4 regions of the Erwinia pyri genome follow, and region 3 is predicted to be linked to each of the others. Evidence: predicted binding sites of a transcription regulator. Region 3 holds the regulator's gene; each other region holds the start of a gene.

Region 1 (3,119 bases), 1.5 Mb from region 3:
CTCAGGAAGAAGGGGGAGATCGCTGGAGCGATCTGCCCCAAAAAAAGGCAAAGCACCAAAAAGGTGCCCCATTACCGCTGTTCCAGCTCATCCAGCTGGCTGTAAAGATCGGCTATCTGATGGATGCGCTGGCGGCCTTCGCTTAAAAGTTCATGCAGCACAGCGTTCGCCAGCAGATTTATTAAACTATTGGCTGAAGCGTAGCTATCAAAAGCGGAAACGCTGTCCAGCGGCGCGCAGAGCTGCCAGCGGGCCAGCGCGATAACAGCCTGGGCCTGGGGTTCGCAAACCACCACCGTGGGGATAGCGTCCAGCTGTAACTGCTGAAGTAAGGGCTTGATAATGCGTGGGCGGCGACGGAAAGCGAGCACCACCACCATGTCGTTCTGCGTCACTTCCACCAGCTCTTCAGAGAGCGTCTGGCCTGGCTGAGGCAGCACCTGAACGCCCCCTCTTGCCTGCAGCAGCTGCTGCCGCAGGTGCAGCGCAACCGGGTAGGCGTTGCGCAGCCCGACGATAAACACGCGCTTGCTGCTGGCCAGCTGCTGCACCACTTCACCAAACTGCGTGGCGTCGATGCCGTTCACCCACTGTGTCAGATTCGCCATCTCCTGCTTGTAATGCCGGGCGAGTAAGGTGTTGCCCTGCACTGCATCACGGTTATCGGTTAACGGCATCCCGCTCTGACGAAGCGTACGCAGCTCGTCGCGCATATCTTTATATTTTTCATACCCAAGCCGCTTGAACAGACGGCTGACGGTGGCCTTGGAGACACCGCTGAGCCTGGCCAGTTCGGCGCTGTTGTAGCTGATCAGATCGTCAAAATGATCGAAGACAAAATCCCCTACCCGCTGCTCCTGAGGGGAGAGCTGGGGATAGTGGCTTCTCAGACGTTCATCGAGCTGCTTCATAGCGTTGACCTTGTAACTTTTGTTTCAGAGAATCTGCAAACTGCGTGCCGGACGGAAAACTTATTTTGCCGTCAGCCAGCAATTTTGTCTCGCCCTTATGATCAGAGAGGCAATTAACCTTTTCTTGCTGACAAACTGGAACAGCTCTTGCTTCCCTACTCCCCTGTAACCCTAAAATAAGAGACTGGAATGATTCAGAGTAATATCGCCCCGTTGGGTATGGCCGTCGCTCCCCATCATCTTGCCAGCGAAAGCGCCCTGGCCGTCCTGCGTAAAGGAGGCAATGCCATTGAAGCGATGGTTGCCGCTGCTGCCACCATCGCGGTGGTCTATCCGCATATGAATGGCCTGGGCGGAGACGGCTTCTGGCTGATCGTTCCTCCTCAGGGTGAGCCGGTTGCCATTGATGCCAGCGGTGCTGCCGGCTCGCTGGCCGATCTCGCTTTTTATAAGAACGCCGCCGCCATTCCCCATCGAGGCCCTGAAGCCGCCCTGACAGTAGCTGGCACCGTGAGCGGCTGGGCGGAAGCGCTGGCGGTTTCAGCCGAATTTGGCGGTACGCCGACGCCGGTTGCCAGGCTGCTGGCCGATGCCATTCGCTATGCCGCCGACGGTATTCCGGTCACCCAGTCGCAATCCTCCGCTACCGCAAGCAAATACCATGAGCTGGCGGATCAGCCCGGCTTTGCGCAGACCTTTCTTCCCGATGGTGAAGTGCCGAAGGCGGGCAGCCGCTTCACGCAGCCGGCGCTGGCCAATACGCTGAGCCTGCTGACCGAAGAGGGGCTGGAGAGTTTTTATCGCGGCTCTCTTGCCAGAAAAATGGCGAGTGAAATGTCCCGTCTGGGGATGCCGGTTACCCTTGAAGATCTGAATAATCACCGGGCAAAACGCCGGACGCCGCTGCGTATCCAGCATCAGTGCGGCGAAGTTTACAACATGACGCCGCCCACGCAGGGGCTGGTTTCGCTGGCGATCCTTGGTATTACCGACAGTTTAAATATGCGCGATGCCACGGAAACGCAGACCATTCATCGCATTGTAGAAGCGACCAAGCTCGCTTTCAGCCTGCGCGATCGTTATATCACCGACCCGCTGCATATGCAGGAAGAGATGCAGGCGTTGCTGAATTCAGACCTGCTGGCGCAGATGGCAGAAAAAGTCAGTGACCAGCAGGCCGCGCCCTGGGGTACTGGTAAAGGTCCTGGCGATACCGTCTGGATGGGCGTCATGGACAGCAGCGGCCTGGCCGTGTCGTTTATTCAGAGTATTTATCATGAATTTGGCAGCGGTGTAGTGCTGCCAGATACCGGCATTACCTGGCAGAACCGCGGAGCGGCTTTCAGCCTCGATCCCGACCATCTTCTGGCCTTGAAGCCAGGCAAACAGCCTTTCCACACGCTGAATCCCGCCGCCGCGCGGCTGAACGATGGCCGCACCATGGTTTATGGCTCAATGGGCGGCGACGGGCAGCCGCAAACGCAGGCCGCCATTTTTACCCGCCACGTTGTCCAGGGGATGCCGCTTCAGCAATGTGTCAGCGCGCCACGCTGGCTGCTGGGCCGTACCTGGGGCCAGGCCTCTGACTCTCTGAAGCTGGAGAGCCGTTTTCCCCAGGAAACCTTTGAGCAGCTTCGTGCCCTGGGCCACGAAGTGGAGGCGCTGCCCGACTTCAGTGAAGCGGTAGGCCATGCAGGCGCCATCGTGCGGCACACCAACGGCATGCTGGAAGGGGCATGTGACCCAAGAAGCAACGGCAGCGCAGCCGGTTTTTAACAGGAGAAGAGCATGAATCAACATTCGCCCGACTGGGCAGCGTATGTGGCACAGATGGAGCAGGTTCTCGGCGTGACGTTAGATGACCAGCGCCGGGCCGAGCTGCTGGTGCAGTTTACCCGTATTGCCGGTATGGCGACGCCGCTGATGGCTTTTCCGCTGGACGATCGTCTTGAAGTGGCTGGAGTGTATAAAGCATGAATCCAGCCTCCTTGAGTATCAAAGAGTTACAGGGCGCGCTAACCAAAGGTGAGCTTAGCGCGCGGGATATTGCGCAGCAGACGCTCAGCCAGATTGAGCAGCTGAATCCGGCGATTAACGCATGGACTGAGGTGACTCAAGATCGCATGCTTAATGAGGCCGATCGTCTGGATCGTCTGCGTAAAGAGGGGCCGCTGCCTCCGCTGGCCGCAGTGCCCTACGCGGTGAAGA
Region 2 (3,119 bases), 1.6 Mb from region 3:
GCTTCCCACGGGGTTCCTGGCGCTACGTCCTGATCAGGCTCACCCTCTGCCGGATCGTAAACCCACTGGCAGACCGTACAGATCATTTTCTGCCCGAGATCTTCACCCGCTTCAACCACGCCAACTCCGTTGCCGTTAACGGGCGCGGCGGCTGCAATAGCGACAGAGTTGGTATCAGCCACTGGGGCTGGCACAGGCAGCGGCGACAGCGCCCACTCACGGGCAATTTTCCGGCCATGCTCCCGGCACGTTTCCAGAGCGGAAAGATCGGGGCGCCACTTGGTTTTGAGGGCGATGGTCATATCAAAACCGGCATCCTGCAGACGGGTCGCCACACGATCAACCGCGCCGCCCGTCCAGCCATAAGAGCCGAAGGCAGAGGCGCGTTTATTGCGGAACTTCAGGCCGGTGATCTCTTCCAGCATCCCCGCGACTTTGGGCATCATCACGTTGTTCATGGTGGACGATCCCACCAGAATGCCCTTAGAGCGGAAGCAGGAGGTGATAATTTCATTCTTGTCATGGGTGGAGACGTTGTAAACCTTCACGGCGACGCGCGGATCGGTTTCCCGGATGCCCTGAGCGATCGCTTCTGCCATCCTGCGCGTATTGTCAGACATGGCGTCATAGAAAAGGGTGATCCGGTCTTCCTGATAATCGGCAGCCCATTTCAGGTAGAGCTCAATAATCTGGGCAGGATTATCGCGCCACACCACGCCGTGCGAGGTAGCAATCATGCTCACCGGCAGGTTGAATCCCAGGATTTCGTTAATTTTTGGCGCAACCAGGCGCGCAAAAGGGGTAAGAATATTGGAAAAGTAGCGCTGGCACTGGTCAAACAATTCGTTCTGGTCCACTTCGTCGTTGAACAGATGCTCATCGCAATAGTGCTGGCCGAAGGCGTCATTGCTGAACAGTACCGCATCTTCGGTGATATAGGTCATCATGCTGTCAGGCCAGTGCAGCATCGGCGTTTCCACAAAGATAAGTTTTTTACCGTTGCCGATATCGAGCGAATCGCCGGTTTTAACAATGTTGAAATTCCATTCAGGGTGATGATGATGCCCGTTGATGGAATCGACGCCGTTGGCCGTGCAGTAAATCGGGGTTCCCGGGATCAGTGCCAGCAGTTCAGCGAGTGCGCCGGCATGATCTTCTTCCGCATGGTTAATCACGATGGCATCGATGGTTTTCAGATCGATCTCTTCCGCCAGATTGTTGACGAAATCGCTGCGGAATTTCAGATCAACGGTATCGATAAGGATGTTTTTCCCTTCGCGGATCAGGTAGCTGTTGTAACTGGTGCCACGCTGCATTTTGTATTCTTTGCCGTGAAAATGCTCAACTTCCCAGTCTCTTTTACCTACCCAGAATATGTTGTTTTTTACGTGAATATTCATTTAATGCCCCGTTAGCGTAAATTGATTTCACGGAGACAATTGCATTAAGTATGCCAATTTTTAAGCTATTGATCTGATGATCTATTTTTCAATTACCTTGTTTTTATGACTATAACTATTTTTGTGTTTTAAACAATGAGTTGTTTTAATGACAAAGCGTCAGGCATAAAAAAACCCGCCGGAGCGGGTAAAGGGCAAGCAGTAGTCATGACGATTTAGGGATATGAACTTCACGTGAAAATCCTTGCCCCTCCAATATCACATTCGGATCGGCAAAAAAATCAATATTAAAATAAGTATCGTCACTTAAAAGCTCAATGCAATGCCAGTATTGCGGCGGGCTGATGCCAAATTCTCCTGCCGTGATGGTGACCTCCATTTCATGCTCACGCGCTGTTTCACTGGCGTAGCCATAATATTTTACGGCGCCACGCATTACTGACAGCCTGCCGTACACGCCTTTTTTGGTGTTGTGGTGTGTCAACAGGGCCTTTGGCACGCTCTCTTGATCCCAGAAAGGAGTAGAGCGGGTATGAGTAAAATTTTTAGGGATGGTATGGGACATCAGAGATCTCCTGTTAACTAATGAGGCCGCCGTGGGTAAGCCAGTTACGGCGCTGTTCGGCCAGCTCTTCTTTCTCGGTAGCGTGTTTGAAAACGGCCAGGCGCAGGCGCTGTTGCTGCTCAAAACGTTCCTCACGGGTGAGCGCGTGGTCGTCGCTGAGTTGACACAAAAGCACGTTCATATCGTGGATCACATTCTTCAGGATGGCGGCATCGACCGCTTTAATGACTTCATCTGTATGGTTCATGGTTTAACCCAGCGTATGGAGCTGTTGCAAAAGGAGCTTTGTTTATATTTTAGGGCAGGTCCGCGATGCGTGCTGCCGAAAGCTGCCCATCTCAGGGCGCTGGCGGCACATTTCATCTCTTCAGCGCTGAGCGCTCTGGCGGGTTCGCGATTTAACATGGTTCTACTCCTCAAATAAATGACCTGACCTTATTACGCATATTCCGTGCCAATTGATAAGAGGTTGATTTAAAACAAACGGACAAAGGGATGATTGTTATAATTACAAAGATTCTCTTGTTATAAAGACAAGGTTTGTAAAGGTGACAATATGACTTTATCTGTCGGGACGCTGGCTTCGCTGGCTGTCGATATTCAGAATGGTGTGCGCGGCCGCGATCGTTTTATGCGGATGATTAACAGTATCCACAGCGCCTTAGGCTGTGATGCTACTGCGCTGCTACGTTATGAAAATCAGCAGTTCCGCCCGCTGGCCACGGCCGGTCTGGCGCCGGATGTGATGGGCCGCCGGTTTAACCTTGAAGCCCATCCGCGGCTTGAAGCGATCGCCCGCGCCGGGGATGTGGTGCGCTTTCCCGCCGAGAGCGATTTACCCGATCCCTATGACGGGCTTATCCCGGAACAGGGCGATCTGCATGTCCACGCCTGCGTCGGCATGCCTCTTTTTGCGGGGCAGACGCTGATCGGCGCGCTGACCCTGGACGGTATGAACGCCACCCAGTTTGATGATTACAGCGATGAAGAGTTGCGGGTTCTGGCCAGCCTGACTGCGGGGGCGCTGAACAACGCATTACTGGTTGAAGAGCTGGAAAAACCTGCATCGTCATTTACGCCACAGCCGCACCGGCCGGAGGAAAATGAGGAAGTTGAAATTATCGGCAAGTCAGCGGCATTGACGCATCTTAAAA
Region 3 (3,119 bases):
ATGGTAAACCGGTGAAAGGCCATGCGCAGAAAATGCATTACGAGCTGGCGAAAGACTTTGTCGAGCTGACGGGTAACGCTTATCTGGAGCAGCTCGACAGCAACGTGAAGGGCGACCGCATCACCTATCTGGTAAAAGAGCAGAAGATGCAGGCTTACGGCAGCAGCGGCAAGCGCGTAACCACGGTGCTGGTCCCTTCTCAGCTGCAGGATAAAGGCACCCAGTCCTCCGGACAAAAAAAGAGTAACTAATCAGCTATGGCTACTTTAATTGCGGAAAACCTGGCGAAGGCTTACAAAGGCCGACGCGTGGTCGAAGATGTCAGTTTACAGGTCAAATCCGGCGAGATTGTTGGCCTGCTTGGCCCTAACGGCGCGGGCAAAACCACCACGTTTTACATGGTGGTAGGCATTGTGCCGCGTGATGCGGGCCGCATCATTATTGATGACGAAGATATCAGTATTCTGCCGCTGCACGCTCGTGCACGCCGCGGGATTGGTTATTTGCCGCAGGAAGCGTCGATTTTTCGCCGCCTGAGCGTCTACGACAACTTAATGGCCGTGCTGCAGATCCGCGAAGATCTGACTACTGAGCAGCGTGAAGATCGTGCCAACGAGCTGATGAATGAGTTCCACATTGAGCATCTGCGTAACAGTCTGGGGCAGGCGTTGTCAGGGGGAGAGCGTCGTCGCGTCGAGATCGCTCGCGCCCTTGCGGCCAACCCGAAATTCATTCTGCTTGATGAGCCTTTTGCAGGCGTCGATCCTATCTCCGTTATCGATATTAAAAAAATCATCGAGCACCTGCGCGACAGCGGGCTGGGCGTGCTGATCACCGATCACAACGTGCGTGAAACGCTGGCGGTGTGTGAGCGTGCCTATATCGTAAGCCAGGGGCATTTGATCGCACACGGCTCGCCAGAAGAGATTCTGGAGGATGAACAAGTTAAGCGAGTCTATTTGGGCGAAGAGTTCAGACTCTGATAAGGTGTTAAAACCCGGTAAGATTTTCGAGGAATCAGTATCCTGAATATGAAGCAAGGTTTGCAACTCAGGCTTAGCCAACAGCTTGCCATGACGCCACAACTGCAACAGGCCATCCGTCTGTTGCAGCTCTCTACGCTTGAACTACAGCAGGAAATTCAGCTGGCGCTGGAAAGTAACCCGTTGCTTGAACAAACCGACATTCATGAGGAAGTGGACGCGCGCGAGTATCAGGAGAAAGAGGCGCTGGATACCCGGGAAGCGCTGGAACAGAAGGATATGCCGGAAGAGCTTCCTCTGGATGCGACCTGGGATGAGATCTACACCGCCGGCACGCCTTCAGGCACCGGCACTGATTACCATGATGATGAGCTGCCGGTCTATCAGGGCGAAACCACGCAAACGCTACAGGACTACCTGATGTGGCAGGTTGAGCTGACGCCCTTTACCGAGACCGACCGGGCGATAGCGACCTCGATTGTTGATGCCGTGGATGAAACGGGTTATCTCACCGCCTCCCTGGAGGAGATCCTGGACAGCATCGGTAACGATGAGCTGAGCATGGACGAAGTGGAGGCGGTGTTAAAACGCGTCCAGCGCTTTGACCCGGTGGGCGTTTGCGCCCGCGATCTGCGTGATTGTCTGTTGGTGCAGCTTTCGCAGTTCGCTCCAGACGCGCCAAGCCTGAAAGAAGCACGGCTGATTGTCAGCGAACATCTGGATCTGCTGGCTAATCATGATTTCCGCAGCCTGATGCGCGTCACGCGGCTGAAAGAAGATGTGTTAAAAATGGCGATGCAGGTTATCCAGACGCTGGATCCGCGCCCTGGTCAGTCGATCAATACTACCGAGCCGGAATATGTCATCCCGGACGTACTGGTACGCAAAATGGGTCAGCGCTGGATGGTTGAACTCAATTCAGAGAGCGTGCCAAGACTAAAAATCAATCAGCAGTACGCTGCGCTTAGCGGGACCACCCGCAATGACAGCGACAGCCAGTTTATTCGCAGTAATCTGCAGGAAGCGAAATGGCTGATTAAAAGTCTGGAAAGCCGAAACGATACGCTGCTGAAAGTCACGCGTTGTATCGTCGATCAGCAGCAGGCCTTTTTCGAACAGGGCGAAGAGTTTATGCGCCCGATGGTGCTGGCCGACATTGCCAGCGCTGTAGAGATGCATGAATCCACTATTTCCCGCGTGACCACGCAGAAGTATCTGCACAGCCCACGCGGTATTTTTGAACTGAAGTATTTTTTCTCCAGTCACGTCAGTACCGAGGGAGGAGGCGAAGCTTCCTCCACGGCGATCCGTGCATTGGTTAAAAAATTAATCTCGGCGGAGAATCCCGCCAAACCTCTGAGCGACAGTAAGCTCACCACTCTGCTTTCCGATCAGGGGATCATGGTGGCGCGCCGTACCGTCGCGAAGTACCGAGAGTCTTTATCCATCCCGCCCTCAAACCAGCGTAAACAGCTGGTCTGAACGAACAGATAAGGAAGAGCATATGCAACTCAATATCACTGGCCATAAAGTGGAAATCACTGAACCATTACGGGATTTCGTTACCACCAAATTTGCCAAGCTGGAGCAATACTTTGACCATATCAACCAGGTCTACATTGTTCTGAAGGTCGAAAAGGTCACGCAGATAGCGGATGCTACGCTACATGTGAACGGCGGTGAGTTGCATGCCACCTCGGAAGAAAAAGATATGTACGCGGCGATCGACGGCCTGATGGATAAGCTGACGCGCCAACTTAATAAACACAAAGACAAGCTGAAGCAGCACTAAATTTCACTCAAACATTGATTATTTCTTCGTCACCCTTATTTAACAATGAGTGGTGACGTATGATAGCCGGCTCGTTTCCTTTCAGGAGCGGGCCGTTAATCAATCGGCCGTGCGGTCGTGCCTTAGCCCCCTCTCCCCTTCAGGGGTCAGAAAGGTTAAGTCATTTTGCCAGGCAGAAGTGAACACGTAAGTGAAACTATGATGAACAATGAATTAACACTGGAACTGAGCTCGGTCCTGAGCGTCTCCTGCACCCGCAGCGGCGTACATTGCCAGAGTAAGAAGCGGGCGCTGGAAATCATCAGCGAGCTGGCGGCTAAGCAGCTGAACCTTCCGCACCAGAC
Region 4 (3,119 bases), 600 kb from region 3:
TGTAGGCATCAATGGTTTCGTCAGTAAAGACGCCGCCACGAGTCAGGAACTCACGGTCTTCGTTCAGGCACTGCAGAGCTTCTTCCAGTGAACCGGCCACTTTTGGAATTTCAGCTTCTTCTTCCGGAGGCAGGTCATAGAGGTTTTTGTCCATCGCGTCGCCAGGATGGATTTTGTTGATGATGCCGTCCAGGCCAGCCATCAGCAGAGCGGAGAAGCAGAGGTATGGGTTAGCCGCTGGATCCGGGAAGCGAGCCTCAATACGGCGGGCTTTCGGGCTGGCAACTACCGGGATACGGATAGAGGCAGAACGGTTACGGGCAGAGTAGGCCAGCATAACAGGCGCTTCGTAACCCGGGACCAGACGCTTGTAAGAGTTGGTAGTTGGGTTAGAGAGGGCATTGATCGCTTTAGCATGCTTGATAACGCCGCCGATATAGAACAGGGCAGCTTCGGACAGGCCGCCGTATTTGTCGCCAGCGAACAGGTTGTTACCATCTTTAGAGAGGGACATATGGCAGTGCATGCCTGAACCGTTATCACCAAAGATAGGTTTTGGCATAAAGGTAGCGGTTTTGCCGTAAGCGTGAGCCACGTTATGCACAACATATTTGTAGATCTGAATTTCGTCAGCTTTTTTAGTCATGGTGTTGAAGCGGGTAGCCACTTCGTTCTGACCAGCTGTAGCAACTTCATGGTGATGCGCTTCAACAACCAGGCCCATCTGCTCCATAGTCAGACACATAGCAGAACGGATATCCTGTGATGAGTCGACCGGAGGAACCGGGAAGTAGCCGCCTTTCAGACCTGGACGGTGGCCTTTGTTGCCGCCTTCATACTCTTTACCGGTGTTCCATGCCGCTTCGATATCGTCGATAGCAACGTGTGAACCGGAAGTGGTCGCGCCGAAACGGACGTCATCAAACAGGAAGAACTCTGGCTCCGGGCCAAACAGAACGGTATCTGCAATGCCGGAAGAACGCAGGAAATCTTCAGCACGCTTTGCGATGGAGCGCGGGTCACGGTCGTAGCCCTGCATGGTGCCTGGCTCGAGGATGTCGCAACGGATGATCAGCGTAGAGTCTTCGAAGAACGGATCCAGGACAGCAGTGGTCGCGTCTGGCATCAGAACCATGTCTGATTCGTTAATTCCTTTCCAGCCACCGATTGATGAGCCGTCAAACATTTTGCCTTCTTCGAAGAAGTCAGCGTTAACCTGATGAGCAGGAATGGTGACGTGCTGTTCTTTACCCTTGGTGTCGGTAAAACGCAGATCAACGAATTTTACTTCGTGCTCGTTCATCATCGACAGAACGTGTTCAGCGGACATACTTAACTCTCCTGGATTTTGTCATTGTCGTCGTGTTTAGAGATCTTCAGCTGGGACCTTTGCTAATCTCGCCGGGTCATCCGATAATAAAGATCTCTGACAAGCTATCAACCGTTGTGGAAACTGGCATTCTTCGCTTGAATGTATAAAGCGAAATCTATGCCAACTTTATTAATACCCTGAAAAAGCGCTATGATGCGCTCTCTCGTGAGACGGGAACTGCACCATGATGGAAGTCGCGCACCATTTTGGTGCTAACGGGTGCTTGTTAAGCACCATTCTGGTGCATTTTTTCGATGGAGTGCAATTCTTGCACTAATTAAGGTTAGAAAAGCAATCCTGACAGTTATCTTTAATTGAAATTTGTGATCCTGTTCAGTCCTTCGATTAATCCGTGTACAATAGCGCGCTATTTCTAATGCCTGAGGCAAAGCTGTGATCGAAAATTTGCGTAACATCGCCATTATTGCCCACGTTGACCATGGTAAAACTACCCTGGTTGATAAGTTGCTGCAGCAGTCCGGGACCTTTGATGCCCGTACCGAAGCAACCGAACGCGTAATGGACTCCAACGATTTGGAGAAAGAGCGTGGGATTACCATCCTCGCAAAAAACACTGCCATTAAATGGAACGACTACCGCATCAACATCGTGGATACCCCAGGACACGCCGACTTCGGCGGTGAGGTAGAGCGTGTGATGTCAATGGTTGACTCGGTGCTGCTGGTTGTGGATGCAATGGATGGCCCTATGCCGCAAACCCGCTTCGTGACCAAAAAAGCGTTTGCTAATGGTCTGAAGCCGATCGTGGTCATCAACAAAGTTGACCGTCCGGGCGCACGTCCTGACTGGGTTGTGGATCAGGTATTTGACCTGTTCGTTAACCTGGATGCGACTGACGAGCAGCTCGACTTCCCGGTTATCTATGCTTCTGCCCTGAACGGTATCGCGGGTCTTGACCACGCCGACATGGCTGATGACATGACCCCACTGTATGAAGCTATCGTGAAACACGTTTCTCCTCCGCAGGTTGAGATGGAAGCGCCGTTCCAGATGCAGATTTCTCAGCTGGACTACAACAACTACGTTGGTGTTATTGGCATCGGCCGCATCAAACGCGGTAAAGTGAAGCCAAACCAGCAGGTGACCATCGTTGATAGCGAAGGCAAAACCCGTAACGGTAAAGTCGGTAAAGTGCTGACTCACCTGGGCCTGGAGCGTATCGACGCAACAGAAGCTGAAGCTGGCGACATCATTGCTATCACCGGTCTGGGTGAGCTGAACATCTCCGATACAATCTGTGACCCACAGAATGTAGAGGCGCTGCCAGCGCTGAGCGTTGATGAACCAACCGTAACCATGTTCTTTAACGTCAACACCTCTCCGTTCTGCGGTAAAGAAGGTAAGTATGTGACTTCACGTCAGATCCTGGACCGTCTGAACAAAGAGCTGGTGCACAACGTTGCGTTGCGCGTTGAAGAAACTGCCGATGCTGATGCGTTCCGCGTCTCGGGTCGTGGTGAGCTTCACCTGTCAGTTCTGATTGAAAACATGCGGCGTGAAGGTTTCGAACTGGCGGTATCCCGTCCGAAAGTTATCTTCCGCGATTTCGAAGGCCGCAAACAAGAGCCGTTTGAAAACGTTACGCTGGATATCGAAGAACAGCACCAGGGTTCAGTCATGCAGGCGATGGGTGAACGTAAAGCGGACATGAAAAACATGGATCCGGATGGCAAAGGTCGCGTACGTCTCGACTATGTTATTCCAAGCCGTGGTCTGATTGGCTTCC

The links. The regulator sigma-54, encoded in region 3, starts transcription at its own class of promoters, with help from an activator protein. The targets are predictions, from matches to a motif close to GTTGGCACANNTTTCGCTNT.
Region 1: a site for sigma-54 is predicted at 1,046-1,065, ahead of Q3V30_RS16985 (gamma-glutamyltransferase family protein). Genes of this name have one in related genera too.
Region 2: a site for sigma-54 is predicted at 1,439-1,458, ahead of norV (anaerobic nitric oxide reductase flavorubredoxin). Genes of this name have one in related genera too.
Region 4: a site for sigma-54 is predicted at 1,478-1,497, ahead of glnA (glutamate--ammonia ligase). Genes of this name have one in related genera too.

What each region holds. Positions count from the first base shown of each region.
Region 1 is NZ_CP132353.1:3,567,894-3,571,012, forward strand. Features, by position in the region: gene Q3V30_RS16975 (hypothetical protein) at 1-146, shown strand, start outside; gene hpxU (MurR/RpiR family transcriptional regulator HpxU) at 72-911, opposite strand; gene Q3V30_RS16985 (gamma-glutamyltransferase family protein) at 1,101-2,687, shown strand; gene hpxX (oxalurate catabolism protein HpxX) at 2,700-2,888, shown strand; gene Q3V30_RS16995 (AtzE family amidohydrolase) at 2,885-3,119, shown strand, end outside.
Region 2 is NZ_CP132353.1:2,156,640-2,159,758, forward strand. Features, by position in the region: gene norV (anaerobic nitric oxide reductase flavorubredoxin) at 1-1,400, opposite strand, end outside; gene Q3V30_RS10020 (TehB family protein) at 1,606-1,965, opposite strand; gene Q3V30_RS10025 (DUF2526 family protein) at 1,979-2,212, opposite strand; gene norR (nitric oxide reductase transcriptional regulator NorR) at 2,522-3,119, shown strand, end outside.
Region 3 is NZ_CP132353.1:529,882-533,000, reverse strand. Features, by position in the region: gene lptA (lipopolysaccharide ABC transporter substrate-binding protein LptA) at 1-251, shown strand, start outside; gene lptB (LPS export ABC transporter ATP-binding protein) at 258-983, shown strand; gene rpoN (RNA polymerase factor sigma-54) at 1,032-2,465, shown strand; gene hpf (ribosome hibernation promoting factor) at 2,488-2,775, shown strand; gene ptsN (PTS IIA-like nitrogen regulatory protein PtsN) at 2,977-3,119, shown strand, end outside.
Region 4 is NZ_CP132353.1:4,450,718-4,453,836, reverse strand. Features, by position in the region: gene glnA (glutamate--ammonia ligase) at 1-1,330, opposite strand, end outside; gene typA (ribosome-dependent GTPase TypA) at 1,766-3,119, shown strand, end outside.